DNA from 4 places in the Mesorhizobium sp. WSM4844 genome. Region 1 is predicted to be linked to each of the others. Evidence: riboswitches for the same ligand, from Rfam matches in the RefSeq annotation. Region 1 holds a riboswitch; each other region holds the start of a gene.
The links. Region 1 has a riboswitch for cobalamin ahead of AC0L2A_RS04245 (CbtB domain-containing protein). Riboswitches for the same ligand answer to the same signal wherever they lie in the genome.
Positions count from the first base shown of each region.

Region 1 (4,824 bases):
ATCGGCCTGTTCGACCGCACGATCGAGCACATCGTGGCGCTGGCCGTGCTGATGCCGATCGTGGCAGGCATGGGCGGCAATGCCGGCTCGCAAACCATGACGGTCACGGTGCGGGCGCTGGCGACGCGGGACCTCGACATCTACAATGCCGGCCGCATCATCCGCCGCGAGATGGGGGTGGGCTTCATCAACGGCATCATCTTCGCCATCCTGATCGGCATCGTCGCGGCCGCCTGGTTCCACGATCCCAATCTGGGCGGCATCATCGCCGCGGCGATGATCATCAACATGTTCGTGGCCGCACTGGCCGGCATCCTGATCCCGCTGCTGCTCGACCGGTTCAAGATCGACCCGGCCGTGGCTTCGGCGGTTTTCGTCACGACGGTCACCGACGTCGTCGGCTTCTTTGCCTTTCTCGGCCTCGCCACATGGTGGTTCGGCGTGTGAGCGATGCCACTCAATTGACTTTTACGTAAATGCCATGCGAGATTTTGGAACAGCCTCCGGCCGATTCTGAAACGCGTGCGGATAGCGAGGCCGCATGGTTGGAACCCGCAGCGCGGCCGGGCATTTGGAGTGATGATGCGGGAATATTATTCGATAACCGAACTGACCCGCGAATTCGACGTTTCGACGCGGACGCTGCGCTTCTACGAGGACGAGGGGCTGGTGCAGCCGGTGCGGCGCGGCCGCACGCGGCTATTTCGCCCGTCGGACCGGCATCTGATCCGCCAGATCATGCGCGGCAAGAGGCTCGGCTTTTCGATCAACGAGATCCGCGAAATCATCCAGATGTACAAGGAGCCGCCCGGCGAGGTCGGTCAGCTCAACCTGATGATCAAGCGCATCGAGGAAAAGCGCGAGGATCTGCGCCAGAAGCGCCGCGATCTCGAAGAGACCCTGGCCGAACTCGACCAGGCCGAAGAGTCGTGCGTCGAGCGGCTGGTGGAACTCGGCGTCAACACCTGATCGGTTGCCGCCTCAAATCCAGCGCCGCACCCTTTTTGCGTAATCCCGGTATTTCTTGCCGAATTTCGTTGCCAGAACCTTTTCCTCGCCCTCGATCGCCATTTTCTGCGTTGCGAAGGCGGCGATGATCGCCAGCGGCAGGAACCATACGTTCCCCGAGATAAGGGCGACGCCGATCATCAGCAGCGTGTTGGCCAGATAGATCGGATTGCGGCTGACGGCGAAGGGGCCCGATGTAACCAGATGGTCCGGCACGGCGTTCGGGTGGAGCGTCGTCTTTGCCCGGATCATGATGCGGATCGCCGTGAACCAGAGTGCGACGACGCCGAACAATGCCACCCAGCCGGCCGCGAACAGGATGTCGCCCAAAAGGCCGCCGATCCATGGCAGCGGATAAAGCAAGCCAAGCGCGATGCTGACGGCGATGGCCGCGACATAGATCAGCGGCGGCCACGGTATAAACCCCGGTTTTTGCTGTCCCGGTTTCTGTTGGCCCGGTTTCTGCTGATGGTCGGTCATTGTGCTCCTCCCTCCATCAAAGTGCCGTCGGCCTTGGCAGTGCAGGCGCCGGCGAGCTCGTCGAGATGCGCCTTCCATTCCGCAGCCTGGTCGTTTCGGTAGAGCCGATCAAGCGTGGCCTCGCCCTCGAGCGTATCGAGCATGCAGACACAATAGCTGCTGCAGAACTCCGTGTCGCGCGATTGCTCGCACGATGCCTGGCACTCTTTCAGGAAGGTGACCTGCCTGGTTTCGACCGTTGCCGGCATGACTTGCGAAATCAGCCAGACCGAGCCGATCAGCACCGGCTGGTGGATCAGATAGAAGGCGAGGCTGTGCCGGCCGATAAAGACCAGCGGATTAGTCCAGCGGCCGGGCGTCAGGCCCGCCAGCCGCGTCAGCATGCCGGAGGCGAAGGCAAGCTTTGCCGCTGCGATGCCGGCAAGCACAGCGCCGAACCATGGAAACAGCGGGACATAATCGTTGGAGCGCGGGTTGGTTGCCGACAGGCCGACCCACCACAGGGCCGGATGATCGAAGATCTCGGACCTGAGGTAGAGCGGCGCGGTGATGACGAAAGCTGCGACAACCAGCGTCAGCAGCGCCGGCAGCCGCAGAAACGCCAGGCCGAGCAGGCTGGCGAGCGCGATCTCGTGCAGGATGCCGAAGAAGATGAAACTGTCGGGTGTGGCAAGCCTGGTGGCGGCCGATATGGCGAGCGCCGCCCCGCCGACCATGGCGAAGCGTTTCCAGAAGCCGTTCCAGCGGATTTGCTTGCCATGGGCGAGGAACAGGCTGACGCCGACCAGGAACAGGAAGGTCGAAGCGATGCAGCGCGCGTAGAATTTCCACCAGCCAAAGGCAGTCAGGCCGGGATCGGTGTAGCCGAAGAATTCGAGATCCCAGGTGAAATGGTAGCTCGCCATGGCAAGCAAAGCGAAGCCGCGGGCGACGTCGATGGCGATGATGCGCCTGGATCGGTCCTGAACGGCCGGCGTAGGAATGGTCATGGTCTCGCAATTCTGATTCAGTGCTGCAAGACGACTATCATGGTTGCCCCGGACAAAAGAAGACAGGCGCCGCCCTTCTTCCTTCTCCCCTTGTGGGAGAAGGTGGATTGGCGCGCAGCGCCAAGACGGAAGAGGGGTGCTGGCCGGAGCGCTGTTGGTGCCAAGCTGGAACACCCCTCATCCGACCTCGCTTCGCGAGGCCACCTTCTCCCACAATGGGAGAAGGAAGAGCCCACGAGAGACGGCGCATTCGCGCTGCTAGCTGGCGGAATTTGGTTTGCCGGGCGCGGCGATTCTGCCTATAGTCGCAGCCGTCGTCGGTTCCGTTTTGGAACCAAGAGGGAATGCGGTAGGGGCAAAATTCGCCCGATGCCGTGGCTGCCCCCGCAACTGTGTGCGGTAGTCCTCTCCATATGCCACTGAAGATTTTCTTCGGGAAGAGCTTCTTCGGGAAGGTGGGGAAGGGCGCTGATCCGCGAGCCAGGAGACCTGCCGGCGACAGGAGAACTGACTTCTATGCCCTCGGGTGGAGGGCGAAAGGACAAGACATGAATACCGCTTCCGTCTCGCTCGGCGCTTCCGTCTCCTCGCAGTCGCGCTTCGTGCAGTTGGCGCTTGCTGCATTTCTCGGCGTTTTCGTCATGGGTTTTGTCGGCTTCTCGCATATCGATGCGGTCCACAATGCCGCCCACGACTATCGCCATTCGATGGGCTTTCCCTGCCACTGACGAGGGGCTGACACCATGACACTGTTTCGCAACGTCGTGTTCATCGCGGCGATCGCAGGGCTAGTGGCCGGCGTCGTTCTCGCCTGCATGCAGGCCTACGCCACGGTGCCACTCATCCTCAAGGCGGAAGTCTACGAACAGGCCGGCGGTGGTCACACGCATGACCATGGTTTGTCGCCGGCCGCAGCAGGCAGTAATGCCATGAGCAGCGCCGTGCCGGCTGAAGCAGCCACCGCGGAAGAGGAAGGCTGGGCTCCGGCCGATGGCTTCGAGCGCTTCGCCTTCAACGTCGTTGCCAACGTCGTCACCGGCATCGGTTTTGCGCTGATCCTGGTCGCCGCTTCGGAATTCGCCGGCGGCATCGGCAATTGGCGACAGGGCCTGTTCTGGGGCCTTGCCAGCTTTGCCGTGTTCACGCTGGCCCCGAACCTTGGCCTGCCGCCCGAACTGCCGGCGATGCCGGCGGCCGATCTCGCCCAGCGCCAGATCTGGTGGACGGCGACGGTGGTGGCGACCGCGGCCGGTCTCGGCCTGCTCGCCTTTCGCAAGTCATTGCCGCTGGCGGTGATTGCGGTGGCGTTGATCGTGGCGCCGCATATCGTCGGCGCGCCGCAGCCCGACAGTTTCGAATCGCCGATCCCGGAAGGCCTGCACCACCAGTTCGTGGTGGCGGTGACGCTGACCAATCTGGTGTTCTGGCTGGTGCTCGGCGCTGTCGTCGGCTTGGTGCGCGGCCGCTTGACCGGCGCCGCAACCGGCCTGCGCGACAGCCTTGCCTGATCGCGCTGCTCCAGGCAGCAAGCTGACCCTGGTCGTCGGCGGTGCACGCTCGGGCAAGAGCGCGCATGCCGAAAGCCTGGTGACGGACTGTCCGGCGCCGTGGACCTATATCGCCACGGCGCAAGCCTATGACGACGAGATGCGCGAACGCGTCGCGCTACACCGAGCACGGCGCGGCGACGGTTGGACGACCGTCGATGCGCCGCTCGATCTCGTCGGCGCGATCGAGGCGCTGCCTGACGGGCGGCCCGTCCTGATCGACTGCCTGACGCTGTGGCTGTCCAACCACATGCTGGCCGAACGCGACATTGAGGCCGAATGCCGAGGGCTTGCGGATGTGCTGTCGCGGCCGCGCGGGCCGTGGTTCGTGGTTTCCAACGAGGTCGGGCAGGGCATCGTGCCCGACAACGCGCTTGCCCGCCGGTTTCGCGATGCCGCCGGCCGGCTCAACCAGCAGGTCGCCGCCGTCGCCGGCACGGTGCTGCTGATGGTGGCGGGACTGCCGCTCAAGGTGAAGTGATATGACCGAGATCGACGACAGGGACGAGGAACGCCACCGCGCCAAGATGGCCAAGCGCAAGGCGGTGCAGGACGCCGAGGTCGCGGCCAAGACGGTCGAGAAGGGACTGCTGATCGTCAACACCGGGCCCGGCAAGGGCAAGACCACTGCCGCCTTCGGGCTGGCGCTGAGGATGCTCGGCTACGGCAGGCGTGTCGGCGTCGTCCAGTTCATCAAGGGCAAATGGCATACCGGCGAGAAGGACGCCTTTGCCGCTTTCGGCGACCGGGTCGTCTGGCACACGATGGGCGAGGGGTTTACCTGGGAAACGCAGGATTTG
Region 1 is NZ_JBVVQB010000003.1:110,020-114,843, forward strand. It holds gene mgtE (magnesium transporter) at 1-447, shown strand, start outside; gene AC0L2A_RS04230 (MerR family transcriptional regulator) at 583-969, shown strand; gene AC0L2A_RS04235 (methyltransferase family protein) at 982-1,488, opposite strand; gene AC0L2A_RS04240 (heparan-alpha-glucosaminide N-acetyltransferase) at 1,485-2,477, opposite strand; cobalamin riboswitch at 2,779-2,988, shown strand; gene AC0L2A_RS04245 (CbtB domain-containing protein) at 3,026-3,205, shown strand; gene AC0L2A_RS04250 (CbtA family protein) at 3,221-3,985, shown strand; gene cobU (bifunctional adenosylcobinamide kinase/adenosylcobinamide-phosphate guanylyltransferase) at 4,008-4,505, shown strand; gene cobO (cob(I)yrinic acid a,c-diamide adenosyltransferase) at 4,507-4,824, shown strand, end outside.

Region 2 (4,824 bases), on a different contig from region 1:
CGAACACTACCGGCGCTTTCTCGCTTTCCGCCGCCTGTATCCGGCGCTGGCCAAGGGCGAGATCGAGTTCATCGAAAGCCAGGGCGATACGGTCGCCTTCACGCGCCGCGAGGGCAAAGAGCAGATCGTCTGCGCCTTCAATCTCGGCAGCCGACCGGCCGAAGTCAATCTCGGCGGACGCTCGCTGCAGCCCTTGCCGGGGCACGGGTTTTCGGGACAGACTGACGCCGGCTTTATCCGCCTCGACGGCTACGGCGCCTGGTTCGGGCGTATCGACTGAATTTGCAATTCACTGGAGGGAACCCATGGCCGATGTCACGCTAAGGCAAGTGAAGAAATCATACGGCAATCTCAACATTCTCCATGGCATCGACCTCGACATAAAGTCGGGCGAGTTCATCGTCTTCGTCGGCCCTTCGGGCTGTGGCAAGTCGACCTTGCTGCGGTCGATCGCCGGGCTTGAGGAAATCACCTCCGGCGAGCTCAAGATCGACGGCGAGGTGGTGAACGACGTGCCGCCGTCGAAGCGCGGCATCGCCATGGTGTTCCAGTCCTATGCGCTCTATCCGCACATGACTGTCTACGACAACATGGCGTTCTCGATGAAGATCGGCAAGGAGAGCAAGGCCGAGATCGACAAGCGGGTGCGCCAGGCGGCGGAAATCCTGCAGCTGACCAAATATCTCGACCGCCTGCCCAAGGCGATGTCGGGCGGCCAGCGCCAGCGCGTCGCCATCGGCCGCGCCATCGTGCGCAACCCCAAGGTCTTCCTGTTCGACGAGCCGCTGTCGAACCTCGACGCGGCGCTGCGCGTCGCCACCCGCATCGAGATCGCGAAGCTCAAGGAATCGATGCCTGCTACAACGATGATCTACGTCACCCACGACCAGGTCGAGGCGATGACGCTGGCCGACCGCATCGTGGTGCTCAAGGAGGGCCATATCGAGCAGGTCGGCACGCCGATGGAGCTCTACAAGAGACCCGGCAATCTGTTCGTCGCCCAGTTCATCGGCTCGCCGGCCATGAACATCCTGCCGGCGACGATCGACAAATCAGGCGACCCGACCATCGTCAGTCATGTCGGCGGGCGCAAGGCGACGGTGCCGATCGCCACGCCGGCGTCGGTGAAGGGCGCTTCGGTGAGCTTCGGCGTGCGGCCGGAAGATCTGACGATCGCCACCGGTGCGGATTATCTTTTCGAGGGAACGGTGGATTATGTCGAGCAACTCGGCGAGGTCCAGCTCGTCTATGTCGACATCGGCCGCGCCGACCTGCCGCTGGTCACCAAGTTGCCAGGCAATGTCGGGGTCAAGCGCGGCGCTGCGCTGCGGTTGAATGCCGATGCCGGCGACCTGCATATTTTCGATGCCGACGGACATTCATTCACGCTCCACAAAGCGGAAGCAAAGGCAGCCTGAGAGCAGCAGCCGAACTGATGGATGTTTGGTGACCCAAAAACGAGAGCGGCGGGCAAAGCCGCCACTCTTGTGCGTTCCGGTCGCTGTTAGAGCGACGTGCGTCCAAGTGGACGCACAAAGGTACGCTCCAACACTTTAACCCTGCGCATCGTGCTTTCCGAAAATCGGAACCGATTTTCGGGCCGATGCGCTAGCGGCCGAACAGGTTCCGGTCGCTGCCCTGCGGGGCGGACTTCTGTACGTCGCCCGACGAGTTGAGCAGCTTGTAGACCGGCGAGCCGGTATTGCGTACCGAAGAAGTCTGCGTGTTGTCGACGTTGATGGTCGCCTGCTTGTTGATGTCGGTTCTGCCAAAGTTGTCGCTACCGGCAAAAGCGCCGCCCGCAGCAATCAAAAGCGCGGCGGCGGTAAGAACGATCTTCTTCATTTTCAAAACTCCTGGATTTTCTTGGTTCCGCCAGCCCGGCGGGCAAATGCCGCCGCCGCTGTTGGAACGAACTGTTAGTTGTTGCCGAACAGGTTACGGTCGCTGCCGTTGACGGGTTTCTCGTCAGCCGGAACCGGATTCTGCGCCGAAGCCGAATTCCGAATCGAAGCCGTGTACGAGTTGCTGTCGACCGCAGCGGCCGGCTGGTTGGCGCCGTTCGATCCAAAGTTGTCGCTGCCGGCAAAAGCGCTGCCGGAGATGGCCACAATCGCGGCGGTGGCAAGAATGAGCTTCTTCATTTCAAATACTCCTGAGTTCCTCAGATCCCGAGCGGCGGACCGCCACTTTGCTGTTTGGGACCAGCTGTTAATTGTTGCCGAAAAGGTTGCGGTCGGCGCCCTGGCCAACGGGCTGCTTTTCAGCGTGAGCCGGCGTCTGGACAGAGGCCGTATACGAGCTGTCGACCGCGACGGCCGGCTGGTTGGCGGCGTTGGACCCATAACGGTCGCTGCCGGCAAAGGCGCTGCCGGTGATGGCCAGAGCGGCGACGGCAGCAAGAGCGATCTTTTTCATTTTAGTACTCCAGTATCTTAGTCTTCAGTCCGTCTAGCGGCGTGTCTTGGGAGGATGCGCGCGTCGTTCGGACAGCCCCGATGTGGGAAGGCCATTCGGCGGATTCCAATCACGAAGTTGTTCCGTGTGGACCAAGAATCTACACCTTGAAATTGTACCAGAGGCATCTGCTACCATGGTTTTATGGTTTGTTTTCAATATCTTATTCAAAATTAGCAATTCATGATTTGACGGATTGGCGAATTTGCGTTCACAGCGTGTTGCACGCATTGTCAACAGAAACGAACCGTTCGGTTCGATTTTAGAAGCGGCTAATAGTCACTTTTGTAAACTGTTAACCTTCCTGATCTCCGCCGCGGGTCGGATTCTATGTCACGGCAGCCGACAGTGGCCGCCGACAAAGTGGGGTTTCAGCCCTGCAGATATAAACCTGCAGGTTTCGCCGGCGGTGTCGCGCCGCATGGATACGATGTCGCTTTCATGCCGGCAGTCAGCCGGCCGGCATGATTAGATCACGCCATCTCAGGTGCCGCTTGGTGACGACGAAGCGGAGAATTGGGAAGCCGGTCAGAACCCGGCGCTGCCCCCGCAACGGTGGTGGAGTTCAAGTCGCAACGGGAGACCACTGGGCCACAAGCCTGGGAAGGTGTCGCGACGAGTCCGCAAGGACACTCCAGAGCCCGGAAACCAGCCCGAGATTTTCAGACTCGACTGATCGCGGTGGGCGGTCAAGAGGTGGATGATGCACGTCCGGCCCTGTCGCCGGCGTGCAAACGGTCCTCCCTCCATCACCACCAGTTCAGTCCTTACACGAGGACAGGACATGGACGCGCGCAACGACATGCTGAGGCTCTTGCACGGCCGCAGGCAAGGCTATTCGCTCGAGCAGCCCTTCTACACCGATCCAGATTTCTTCAAGCTCGACATGGAGCTGATCTGGTATCGCGACTGGCTGTTCATCGGCCACGATTGCGAGTTGCCGAAAGCTGGCAGCTATATCACCGCCCAGATCGGCGACTATCCGGTCGTGCTGGTCCGCGACCAGCAAGGCAAGATCAATGCCTTCCACAATTCCTGCCGGCATCGCGGCAGCCGTGTCTGCAATGCCGACAAGGGCACTGCGGCGAAGCTGGTCTGCCCCTATCACCAGTGGACCTAGGAGCTGGACGGCCGGCTGTTGTTTGCTCGCCAGATGGCAGACGGCTTCGACAAGAGCCAGTTCAGCCTGAAGCCGGTGGCTTGCGAAAGCGTTGGCGGCTACATCTTTATCTGCCTGGCCAACGAGCCGGCCGATTTCGCGCCGATGCGCGCCATGATCGAGCCTTACCTCCTGCCGCACCGGCTGCGCGAGGCAAAAATCGCCTTCGAATCGACCATCGTCGAGAAGGGCAACTGGAAGCTCGTCTGGGAGAACAACCGCGAGTGCTACCATTGCGCCGGCAACCATCCGGAACTCTGCAAGACATTCCCGGAAGCGCCGACCGTGACCGGCGTGCAGGGCGCCGACAGCGATCCAGAGATGCTCGCGCACTGGGCGAAATGCGAGGCGGCGGGCTTGCCGAGCAAGTTCCGCATCGATCCGGCCGGGCAGTATCGCGCCACCCGCGCGCCGCTGCTGCACGACGCCGTCAGCTACACGATGACGGGAAGACGCGCGGTGAAGAAGAACCTTTCCGACAGCGTTTCGACCGACCGTATCGGCTCGCTGCTGCTCTATCACTATCCGACGAGTTGGAACCATATCCTCGGCGATCATGCCGTCACCTTCCGCGTGCTGCCGATCAGTGCCACGGAAACGGCCGTCACCACCAAATGGCTTGTCCACAAGGACGCGGTCGAAGGCGTCGATTACGACCTCGCCGAACTCACCCATGTCTGGACCGAGACCAACGACCAGGACCGTCGCATTGTCGAGGAAAACGCCTTCGGCATCCTGTCGCCGGCCTATGAGCCCGGCCCCTATTCGGAACTGCATGAGGGCGGCGTCATCCAGTTCGTCGAATGGTACGCCTCCTTCATCGGGCCGCGCCTTGCCGAGGCCGGGCGGCCGGCGCTGCGCAGCGTCGCCTGAACGAGGTCAAGGGGATGAATGCGATGACGGACCTTGGCCTCTACCGCCATCTCGACGAGATGGCGCCCTGGAACGACAGGCTCCAGGTGCTGGAAGTCATCGGCGTCAGCGACGAGGCGCCTGACGTGAAGACCTTCACCTTCCGCTCTGACAACCAGACCTGGTTCCGCTACAGACCGGGGCAGTTCGTGACGCTGGAACTGCCGACCACCGAGGGCCCGATGATGCGGACCTATACGCTGTCGTCCTCGCCGTCGAGGCCGTTCTCGATCGCGGTGACGGTGAAAGCGCAGGCCGGCAGCCTCGGCACCCGCTGGATGTTCGACAATCTGAAG
Region 2 is NZ_JBVVQB010000005.1:195,220-200,043, reverse strand. It holds gene bglA (beta-galactosidase BglA) at 1-280, shown strand, start outside; gene AC0L2A_RS07160 (ABC transporter ATP-binding protein) at 306-1,418, shown strand; gene AC0L2A_RS07155 (DUF680 domain-containing protein) at 1,609-1,845, opposite strand; gene AC0L2A_RS07150 (DUF680 domain-containing protein) at 1,920-2,144, opposite strand; gene AC0L2A_RS07145 (DUF680 domain-containing protein) at 2,212-2,418, opposite strand; cobalamin riboswitch at 2,926-3,128, shown strand; partial or broken gene AC0L2A_RS07140 (aromatic ring-hydroxylating oxygenase subunit alpha) at 3,242-4,489, shown strand; gene AC0L2A_RS07135 (FAD-binding oxidoreductase) at 4,513-4,824, shown strand, end outside.
Region 2: it holds a riboswitch for cobalamin, as region 1 does, so the genes downstream of both, AC0L2A_RS07140 (aromatic ring-hydroxylating oxygenase subunit alpha) here and AC0L2A_RS04245 (CbtB domain-containing protein) in region 1, are expected to answer to the same signal.

Region 3 (4,824 bases), on a different contig from region 1:
CCGATGCTCTTGATGGTCGATCTCGCCGCCGATATCTCGATGATGCCGGTGCTCAGGCGGCATCCTCAGCGTTGGCCCTCGGTGAAGTGTCTGTTGGCCGCTGGCGCCTGTGAGAGGCTGCAGCTCATGGACAAAGCTGTCTTCCTTGATTTCGTGGCGAAATCATCCGTCTTAGGACGACCAGAAGCGCTTCCAGATCCTGTCCGCCGCTGAGTCGTCGAGCGGACCTTCGGCTGGACGACAAGGGTGGGGGCCTCGCACGCGTCGACCGACTTGCGCGCGGCTTTCGATGGCGTCCTTTCTGCCTTAAATATCCGCAAAGCCCGCGGGTCACATGTTTGCCCGTCACAGTGGCTCAGCGGCCTGCGCCTGCACTTTCTCCCGCAATGCGCATGCTGCAGCGACCATGTTGATGAGGGCAGGGCGGACCTCCTCCCATTTCCTTGTTTTGAGGCCACAGTCCGGATTCACCCACAGTTGGCCGTCCGACAGTCGCTCGCGGGCAAGTTGGGCGAGATGCAAAATCTCGCCAATCTCCGGGACGCGTGGTGAGTGAACGTCGTAGACGCCAGGACCGATTTCGTTTGGATATTTGGACTTGGTGAAGGCGTCCAGCAGTTCCATTTTGGAGCGCGACGTTTCGATCGAAATGACGTCCGCGTCCAGTTCAGCAATCGAGTCGATGATCTCATTGAACTCCGAATAGCACATGTGGGTGTGAATTTGGGTGGCGTCCGCTACACCCGTTGAAGCGAGCCGGAAGCATTCGACAGCCCAGCCGAGATAATGTTTCCAGTTGGACTTCCGCAGGGGCAAGCCTTCGCGAAACGCGGCCTCATCGATCTGGATCACCCTTGCGCCGGCTCTTTCCAAGTCGGCCACTTCATCGCGGATGGCGAGCGCGATCTGGCGGCAGACCTCGGCGCGGGGTACGTCGTCGCGCACAAAAGACCAGTTAAGAATCGTCACTGGGCCTGTGAGCATGCCCTTCACCGGCTTTTTCGTCAGCGACTGGGCAAATTGCCACCAGAGGACCGTCATCGGATTGGGCCGCGATACGTCGCCGAAGATGATGGGAGGACGCACGAGCCGGGAGCCGTAACTTTGCACCCAGCCATGCTGGGTGAAGGCGAGGCCGGACAGCTGCTCGCCGAAATGCTGGACCATGTCGTTTCGTTCGAACTCGCCATGTACCAGCACGTCCAGCCCAATCTCCTCCTGCCAGCGGACCGCCGCCTCGGTCTCCTTCTTCAGGAAGGCCTGGTAATCGACATAGCTCAGCCGGCCCTTCGCATGAGCGGAGCGCGCCCTGCGCACCTCGGGCGTCTGCGGGAAGGACCCGATCGTCGTCGTCGGGAACGGCGGTAGGCCGAGCGTGTCAGCCTGGACTCTGGAGCGCTTGGCAAATGCGCTCTTTCGTTGCTTCATGGCGCCGTCAATGCTGATAACCCGCCCATGGACGAGCGGATCATGGACCTTTCCAGACATTGCGCGCGCCGCGGCCGCCTTGGCAGAAGCTTTCAGTGCGCCCGCTACGGCCTCCCTGCCTTCGGACAAGGCTTGGGCCAGCACAAGCAGCTCTTCACTCTTCTGGGCGGCGAATGCCAGCCACGAACTGACATCCACATCGAGCGCGGTCTCCATCCGCAGGTCCATCGGCACATGAAGCATCGAGCAGGAAGGCGCAATCTCGACGCGATCCAGCGGCCAGCCGGCAACGATCGGCTTGATGCGGTCGAGAATGGCAGCCAGGTTCGCGCGCCAGACGTTGCGGCCGTCGATCAAGCCAAGTGAGAGCACCAGATCCTTCGGTGCGAGCCGACCAACCGTCTCCAACTGCTCGGGAGCGCGCACGAGATCGAGATGTAAGCCCGCCAGGCGCAGCGAAAGCGCGGTCTCCAGATTGTCTCCCAGCGGCCCGAAATAGGTCGCCAGCATAATTTTCAACTTGGGCGCGGCTTTCGACAGCTGGCCGTACGTGAATTCGAAGGCAGATCGTTCGTTCGGGCTAAGGTCGAGCACAAGCGCCGGCTCATCAATCTGCACCCAGTCGGCCCCCGAGAGCTCCAGCCTCCGCAGGAGTTGCTCGTAGACGGGCAGCAGCCGCGGTAGGAGCGCTATGGGATTGAAACACTGGCCGGGAGACTTCGCCAGCTTGAGGAAGGTGACCGGTCCAAGGATGACCGGGCGTGTATGGATGCCGAGCTCTTTTGCCTCCAGAAAGTGATCGACTGGTTTCGTCGACGAGAGGGCGAATGCCTGATCGTCGCTCAGCTCCGGCACGATGTAGTGGTAGTTAGTGTCGAACCATTTGGTCATTTCCATCGCGGTTACGCGCTGGCCCTGAACCGCATGCCCGTGACTGGCGTGTCCGCAACCCGCAGTATCGCCTTGCGTCCCGCGCGCCATCGCGAAATAGATGTCGAGCGGGACCTCGCCGCCCGTCCAGCCGTAACGAGATGGCACGGCGCCGACCATTGCTGCGGTGTCGAGCACATGGTCATAAAGTGAGAAATCGTTCGACGGGATTTTCGACACGCCGCGGTCGTGCTGCTCGCTCCAGCTGGCGGCACGGAGTGCCTTCGCCGTCGCCAGAAGGTTGGCGGCAGAAGATTTTCCGGACCAGTAGCTTTCGAGCGCGAATTTCAGTTCTCGCCGGCGACCGATACGCGGCACGCCAAGCGTTGCTATGGGAACTTGCTGGGAGACATTCATTCCATACCCCGATGCTTGGGGCGGGGACAAGGAAGGCGCTAGCAGGCCGGCATGAACGCCGAGCTGCCGCGGCCACCAGACACCCCGCCCGTGGACGTTGTTCACCGTGGCAGGTCTCCTGGCTCGCGGGTCACAGCCTCTGCCCCGTCTTCCCGGGGCAGTTCGCCCCAGTGACATTGGTGGGTTGGCTCGCCGCTTACAGTTGCGGGGGCAGCGCCGGATTGCACCGGCTTCCCTCTTAGCTCCGCTACGGCAACGCCGTGCGGAGAACCACGACGCGCCGACAATCGCAGCAGCTCCCTTTGTTGTCAATGCCGTATAAAGAAATGTTTATGTGTTTATGTGAACCGTTCACCTGCGGCGTGTTCCCAAGTCGCAGGTCGCGGGTAGAGCTGAGCCATTTGCGCCCCTCTCCGGTTTGCGCAGGCTGTGCCTGGTCGCCGGGCAATCTGTCAATTGTACGATCCCGGCTCAAAACGACCTTCGTCAAAAAGGGCGTGTTGGCCATCATGATCGGCCGGCAGTACTGGCCCGAAGTGTGACAACGTTCCTGAGCCTCAAGAAATCAGAAATTTGGAGAAAACCGCCATCCTTCACGGACGGGTACGCGCCGTTTACCCGCGCTTGTCTGGACAGCCCGCAAACGGGAAGGTGGGCAGCACGTGGCAGAAAGCCGCCCTACAACAGCCCCGCCTGTTCAGCCTCGCGGCGCAAATTCTGCCGCGGCCTGGGGCCGATCTGCTGGATCACCAATCCGGCCGCCAGTGAACCGAGGTCGCCGCAGGTCTGCAGGCTGCGCCCTTGCGTGTAGCCGTAGAGGAAACCGGCGGCATAGAGGTCGCCGGCGCCGGTCGTATCGACCAGCTCGCGGATTTTGGTCGCATCGATGGTGACGGTCTCGTCGCCGCGCACGATGACGGAGCCTTTTTCCGAACGGGTCACGGCGGCGATCCGGCAATCCTTGCGGATCTGCGCCAGCGCCTCGTCAAACGACGATGTCTGGTAGAGTGACTTGATCTCGTGGCTGTTGGCAAAGACGATATCGACCGTGCCCGAACGCATCAGTTCGAGGAACTCGTCTCGGTAGCGATCGACGCAGAACGAATCCGACAGGGTCATCGACACTTCGCGGCCTGCCGCGTGCGCCAGCATCGCCGTCTGGCGGATTGCTTCCTTGGCGCGCGGCGGATCCCACAGATAGCCTTCGAAATAGGTGACCTTGGCGCCAGAGGCCTTGTCGGCCTCGACATCCTCCGGCCCGAGCTCGACGCAGGCGCCGAGATAGGTGTTCATCGAGCGCTCGCCGTCAGGGGTGACGAAGATCATCGAGCGCGCCGTCGGCGGTTCGCCATTGAGCGGCCTGGTATCGAAGGCGACGCCCTGCGCGTGGATGTCGTGGGCGTAGATTTCGCCCAGCGCATCGTTGGAGACCTTGCCGAAGAAAGCGGCGCGGCCGCCGAAGCTGGCGACGCCGGCCGCCGTGTTGCCGGCACTGCCGCCGGACGCCTCGATCGCCGGACCCATGCGGCTGTAGAGCAGCTCGGCGCGCCTTGTGTCGATGAGGTTCATCGCGCCCTTGATGATGCCGTTGGTCTCGAGGAATGCCTCGTCGCACTGCGCGATGATGTCGACGATGGCATTACCGATACAAAGCACGTCATATTTCGACATCAGTGTCTCCGCCAAAAAGCCGAGCCGGCTTCTCGCCACGCCGGGGCCGGCGTGTTTTTGGCGAGTGTGGAATGGGTCGCCCTATGCCGACGCATCCAATACCCGCGCATCACGCAGCTGCCGGTCCTGCCTCACGCAACAGGTCGTCAGCTCTGTCCGTCTTTTCCCAGGTGAACTCCGGCTCTTCGCGGCCGAAGTGTCCGTATGTCGCGGTCTTGCGGTAAATCGGCCGTAAGAGATCAAGCGCCTTGATGATGCCTTTCGGCCGGAGATCGAAAAGCTCAAGGACGGCGCGCTCGATCCTTTTTTCATCAATCTTTGCGGTTCCGAATGTATTGACGAGGATAGAGACCGGCGCGGCCACACCGATCGCGTAAGCAAGCTGAACCTCGCACACCTCCGCCAGTCCGCTGGCAACGACGTTTTTTGCGACGTACC
Region 3 is NZ_JBVVQB010000042.1:25,675-30,498, forward strand. It holds gene metE (5-methyltetrahydropteroyltriglutamate--homocysteine S-methyltransferase) at 346-2,691, opposite strand; cobalamin riboswitch at 2,807-3,005, opposite strand; gene AC0L2A_RS26045 (adenosine kinase) at 3,394-4,386, opposite strand; gene metK (methionine adenosyltransferase) at 4,496-4,824, opposite strand, start outside.
Region 3: it holds a riboswitch for cobalamin, as region 1 does, so the genes downstream of both, metE (5-methyltetrahydropteroyltriglutamate--homocysteine S-methyltransferase) here and AC0L2A_RS04245 (CbtB domain-containing protein) in region 1, are expected to answer to the same signal.

Region 4 (4,824 bases), on a different contig from region 1:
TGCTCTATGAACTGGCGCATCGCGATGGCCTGACCGCCACCGATCTTGCGCGCGATCTCGGTCTCGACCCCGGCTACCTCAGCCGATTGCTGAAAAAGTTCGAGGAGCGCGGCCTGGTCGAGCGCGTGGCGACGCAAGCCGATGCTCGGCGCTCGTCGATTGCGCTGACGCCGGCGGGAAGAGCGGCGTTCGCGCCGCTGAACCAGGGTTCGCACGATCAGGTCGCGGCCCTGCTCGACCGGCTTTCCGCACCGGAACAGGACAGGCTGGTCAAGGCGATGCAGACGGTGCAGCGCCTGCTGGGCGAGAGTGCAGAGCCCAGGGTCCCTTACATGCTGCGGTCTCTGCAGGTCGGCGACATCGGCTGGATCATCCATCGCCAGGGCCTGCTCTATGCGCAGGAATATGGCTGGGACGAAACTTATGAGGCGCTGGTCGCCGAAATCCTCGGCGCTTTCGTCAGATCCTACGATCCGAAATGGGAACGCAGCTGGATCGCCGAGCGGGAAGGGGAAGTCGTCGGCTCGGTTTTTCTCGTGCGCCAGTCGGACGCGGTGGCGAAGCTGCGCCTGCTCTATGTCGAACCCTCGGCGCGCGGTCTCGGCATCGGCAGCCGGCTGGTCGAGGAATGCATCGGCTTTGCCCGTGCCAAGGGCTACAAGAAATTGACGCTGTGGACCAACGACGTGCTCACCTCAGCGCGCCGCATCTACGAGGCGGCCGGGTTCAAGCTGGCCAATCAGCAGCGCCACCACGCCTTCGGCAAGGATCTGGTCGGCCAGAACTGGAACCTGGAGTTGTAGCGTCTTTCCCTTCTCCCCTTGTGGGAGACGGTGGATCGGCGCGCAGCGCCGAGACGGTTGAGGGGTGTTGGCCGGAGTCACCGGCGGTGCCAAGCTGGAACACCCCTCATCCGGCCGCTTCGCGGCCACCTTCTCCCACAAGGGGAGAAGGCAAGACAAGGCGGAGGCTTCCTCACCCTGCGACCGGTATCCAGATTTCCAGCCCGCCATTGCCGCTGCGCGGATCGAATTCGGGGCCGTAGCGCTCGAATTCGGGCGCGTCGGCAATCTTGTGCCCGGAGGCCGGCAGCCATTTGTTCCAGATCGTGTTGACCGTGCGGCGGATGGTCGAGATGTGGTCACGATGGGCGAACACGGCGTATTTCTGCGCCGGCACGCGTACGCGCGAAAACTCCTTCGGCAGGTCCGAAAAATCGGACACCTCGACGCCGGCGATATAGTCGAAATTGCCTGCATCGTCGCCGTTGACGCAGACGCCATAGGCGATGTCGCCGACCTCGCCTGGAATGTTGCCGATATAGGGGCCGAACCTTTGCCACTGCATCGGGATGCCGGCGCTGGTTTCGCAGCTGTAGCGCTCGCCGAGACCGGCGATGAGGAACGGCCGGCTGGTTTCGAAACGCGGCGGCTCGAGATTGGCGAGGAAGGACTGGTCCATCAGGATCGGCTCCACGAGATCGAGGTTTTTGAGCGAGCCTTGCGCGCGCACCAGTTCCGGCGTGGTGCCGAACTGGTCGCGGAAGGCGCGGGTGAAAGCCTCATGCGAGGCATAGCCGGCGTCGAGCGCGACCGAGAGGATGTCCGGTGCGCCGGCGGCGAGCCTGCGCGCCGCCTCGGTCAGCCGGCGAGAACGCAGGTAGCCCATCACCGAACGTCCGGTCGCCGCACCGAAAGCCCGCGTCACGTGAAAGCGCGACACGCCGCTGCTGTTGGCGACATCGTCGAGTGAGATGGATTCCGGCAGATGGCTTTCGACGAACCACAGCGCTTTCTCGGTCGGGTTCATATGGCTCCTTGCTGTGGGACTGCGCATTGGCCAGGTCATGGTATCGCTTCCTGGTGGAGGCAGTTTGATCGAAATTGCGCACCGCGCAATGCGACACTGGTCGGCAAGTCGAAGGCGTTGGGCGAAGGGCTTGACGGGAGCAGGCGTTGTCTTTTAAGTAGTAATGATATTACATTACGATTTCGGTATGCTCGTTCTGACAAGACCATTGCTCGCTCGGCACTCCGGAACCCGGAAATTTATTGCGCTGGGATTGGCGGAAAACTAGGGTGGCTGACTGATGGTCCCCAAGCCGAAAGGCGAGGGGTGAAAAGGGAACACGGTGAGATCTTCGGATCGAGGCCGTGGCTGCCCCCGCAACTGTAAGCGGCGAGCAAAATCCGAAATGCCACTGGCCGGCAAGGCTGGGAAGGCAGGATGGCGCAAGGACCCGCGAGCCAGGAGACCTGCCATCGCACGAGTTGACCGGACGGGGTGTGCCGGGAGGAGACGTGGACATCGGCCTTGTTGGCCGGTCCAGCTTCCTTCCGTCGCCATTGAGAAAGTGACGGTAAGTTGGACGCCTGCCAGCCTCTTCTTGAAGCGCGTGAACTGAGCGCCACGGCGAATGGCCAGCGCCTGGTCAGTGCGGTCAGCCTTTCGGTCGCGGCGGGAGACCGCCTCGCCATCATCGGTCCCAACGGCGCCGGCAAGACGACGCTGCTGCGCATGCTATGCGGCACGCTGCGTCCGAGCGGGGGAGATGTGAGATTTTCCGGACGCCGGCTGGAGACATTTCCGGCCGCCGAGCGGGCGCTGCACATGGCGGTCGTCGGCCAGACCGATCAGCCCGATCCGCGGCTTGCCGTGATCGACTACGTCGGACTTGGGCGGGTCCCGCATGCCGGCTGGCGACGCAGGAGCGAGCAACGCGACGTCGTCGTCGAAGCGCTTCGCAGAACTGGCCTGCTGCCGCTGCTCGGCCGCACGATCGGCTCGCTGTCGGGTGGTGAGCGGCAACGCGCCCGGCTGGCGCGCGCCATCGCCCAGGAGCCGAAAATCCTGTTCCTCGATGAACCGACCAATCATCTCGATCCGCGCGCCCGCAGCGAACTTCTCGAACTCGTATCGCAGCTTGGCATGACCGTCGTGGCGGTGCTGCATGACCTGTCGCTGGTCACGCCATTTGCCACCAGGGTCGCGGTGATGAACGAGGCCCGCCTGCAGGCACTCGCCGGTCCGCGCGAGGCGCTGACCGAGCAGTTGATCCGCGAGATTTTCGGCGTCGAGGTGCTTCGGCTGCGCCATCCGACCGAAGACCGCGAACTCACGGTGTTCGAAGTCCCGAACCGTGCCTCTTCTGATCTAACCAAGGAGCAACACCCGTGAAACGCCTCGCATTGCCTTTTGCCTCTCTGCTGCTTGCCCAGGCCGCCTTCGCTTTCCCGGTAACAGTCGACAGCTGCGGCACACCGCTGACGTTCGACGCCGCGCCGAAGCGCGCCGTCATCCAGGATATGAACATGGCCGAGATGGCCTTCGCGCTGGGGCTGCAACCGTCGATCGTCGGCCTGACCGGCATCACCGGATGGTATAAGGTCGGTCCGGAATTCAAGGCCGGGCAGGGCGCCATCCCGGAACTTGCGCCGAAATACCCGACGCTCGAAAACCTGGTCGCGGTCGAGCCCGATTTCTTCTTCGCCGGCTGGTATTACGGCATGAAGCCGGGCGGCGAGGTAACGCCAGATACGCTGGCGCCGCACGGCATCAAGACGCTGGTGCTGACGGAAAGCTGCGTCCATCTCGACAACAACCGCCCCGCCGCCTCGATGGACCTGCTCTACGGCGACATCGAAAAGCTGGGCAGGATTTTCGGCAAGGAGGCCGAGGCGAAAAAACTCGTTTCAGGCTGGAAAGCGCAACTCGCCGATATCACGGCAAAGGTCGGCGACCGCGAGCAGACGCGGGTGTTTCTCTACGACTCCGGCGAAGACAAACCCTTCACATCAGGCAAGTTCGCGATCCCCAGCGCCATGATCGCCGCTGCCGGCGGCGACAACATCATGGCCGACATGCAGACGAGTTGGGGCAACACGGACTGGGAAACGGTCGCTTCCCGCAATCCGCAGTTCCTGATCCTGCTCGACTATCAGGACGGCGGCGGTTACAGGAAACTGCTCGACTTCCTCAAAGTCCATCCGGCAATGAAGGAGACCGATGCGGTCAGGAATGAGCGCTTCGTCGCGCTGCGCTATGCCGAATTGACCCCCGGACCCGCCAACATCGAGGCGATCGGCAAGATCGCCAGCGCGATGCACCCGGAAGCCTTCTGAGCTTGCGCCACAGGGCCTTCGAATTGGCCATGGCAGCAGGAGCGGCAGCAATCGCCGCGCTTGCTCTGCTGTCGATCGCCTATGGATCGACGGTCATAGCGTTGAGCGACGTGATTGCTGCGCTCGGACATGCGGCCGGGCTGGATGGAGACCTCGTGCCCGGCTCAGTCGGCAATATCCCGGTCGCCAAGATCCCAGTTGCCAAGATTGTCGTCGATCTCAGGCTGCCGCGCACCATCATGGCGATCTGTGTCGGCGCCGGGCTGGGCGTCATCGGCGCGCTGCTGCAGACGGTAACCCGAAACGACCTCGCCGATCCGTTCCTGTTCGGCCTGTCCTCCGGGGCGGCGGCGGGTGCTGTTTCCGTCATCACCATTTTTGGCGACCGTTTCGGCATCTGGACGTTGCCGGTTGCCGCCTTTACCGGCGGCATATTGGCCGCCGGCATCGTGCTTTTGCTGGTTTCGCGGGTGAGGGGGCAAGGCCCCGAACGGCTGATACTGGCCGGGCTTGCCGTCTCGTTCATGTTCATTGCCTTGACCAACTATCTCGTCTTCGCCGGAGACCAGCGCGCCGCCCACTCGGTTTTGTTCTGGACGATGGGCGGGCTCGGCCTGGCGCGATGGGACAATGTCGGGCTGGCTGCTCTTGGCGCGGGCACCATTCTTGCTTATGGCCTGTGGAACCATCGCAAGCTCGACGC
Region 4 is NZ_JBVVQB010000092.1:620-5,443, forward strand. It holds gene AC0L2A_RS34670 (bifunctional helix-turn-helix transcriptional regulator/GNAT family N-acetyltransferase) at 1-803, shown strand, start outside; gene AC0L2A_RS34675 (AraC family transcriptional regulator) at 976-1,809, opposite strand; cobalamin riboswitch at 2,074-2,277, shown strand; gene AC0L2A_RS34680 (ABC transporter ATP-binding protein) at 2,365-3,177, shown strand; gene AC0L2A_RS34685 (ABC transporter substrate-binding protein) at 3,174-4,121, shown strand; partial or broken gene AC0L2A_RS34690 (FecCD family ABC transporter permease) at 4,151-4,824, shown strand, end outside.
Region 4: it holds a riboswitch for cobalamin, as region 1 does, so the genes downstream of both, AC0L2A_RS34680 (ABC transporter ATP-binding protein) here and AC0L2A_RS04245 (CbtB domain-containing protein) in region 1, are expected to answer to the same signal.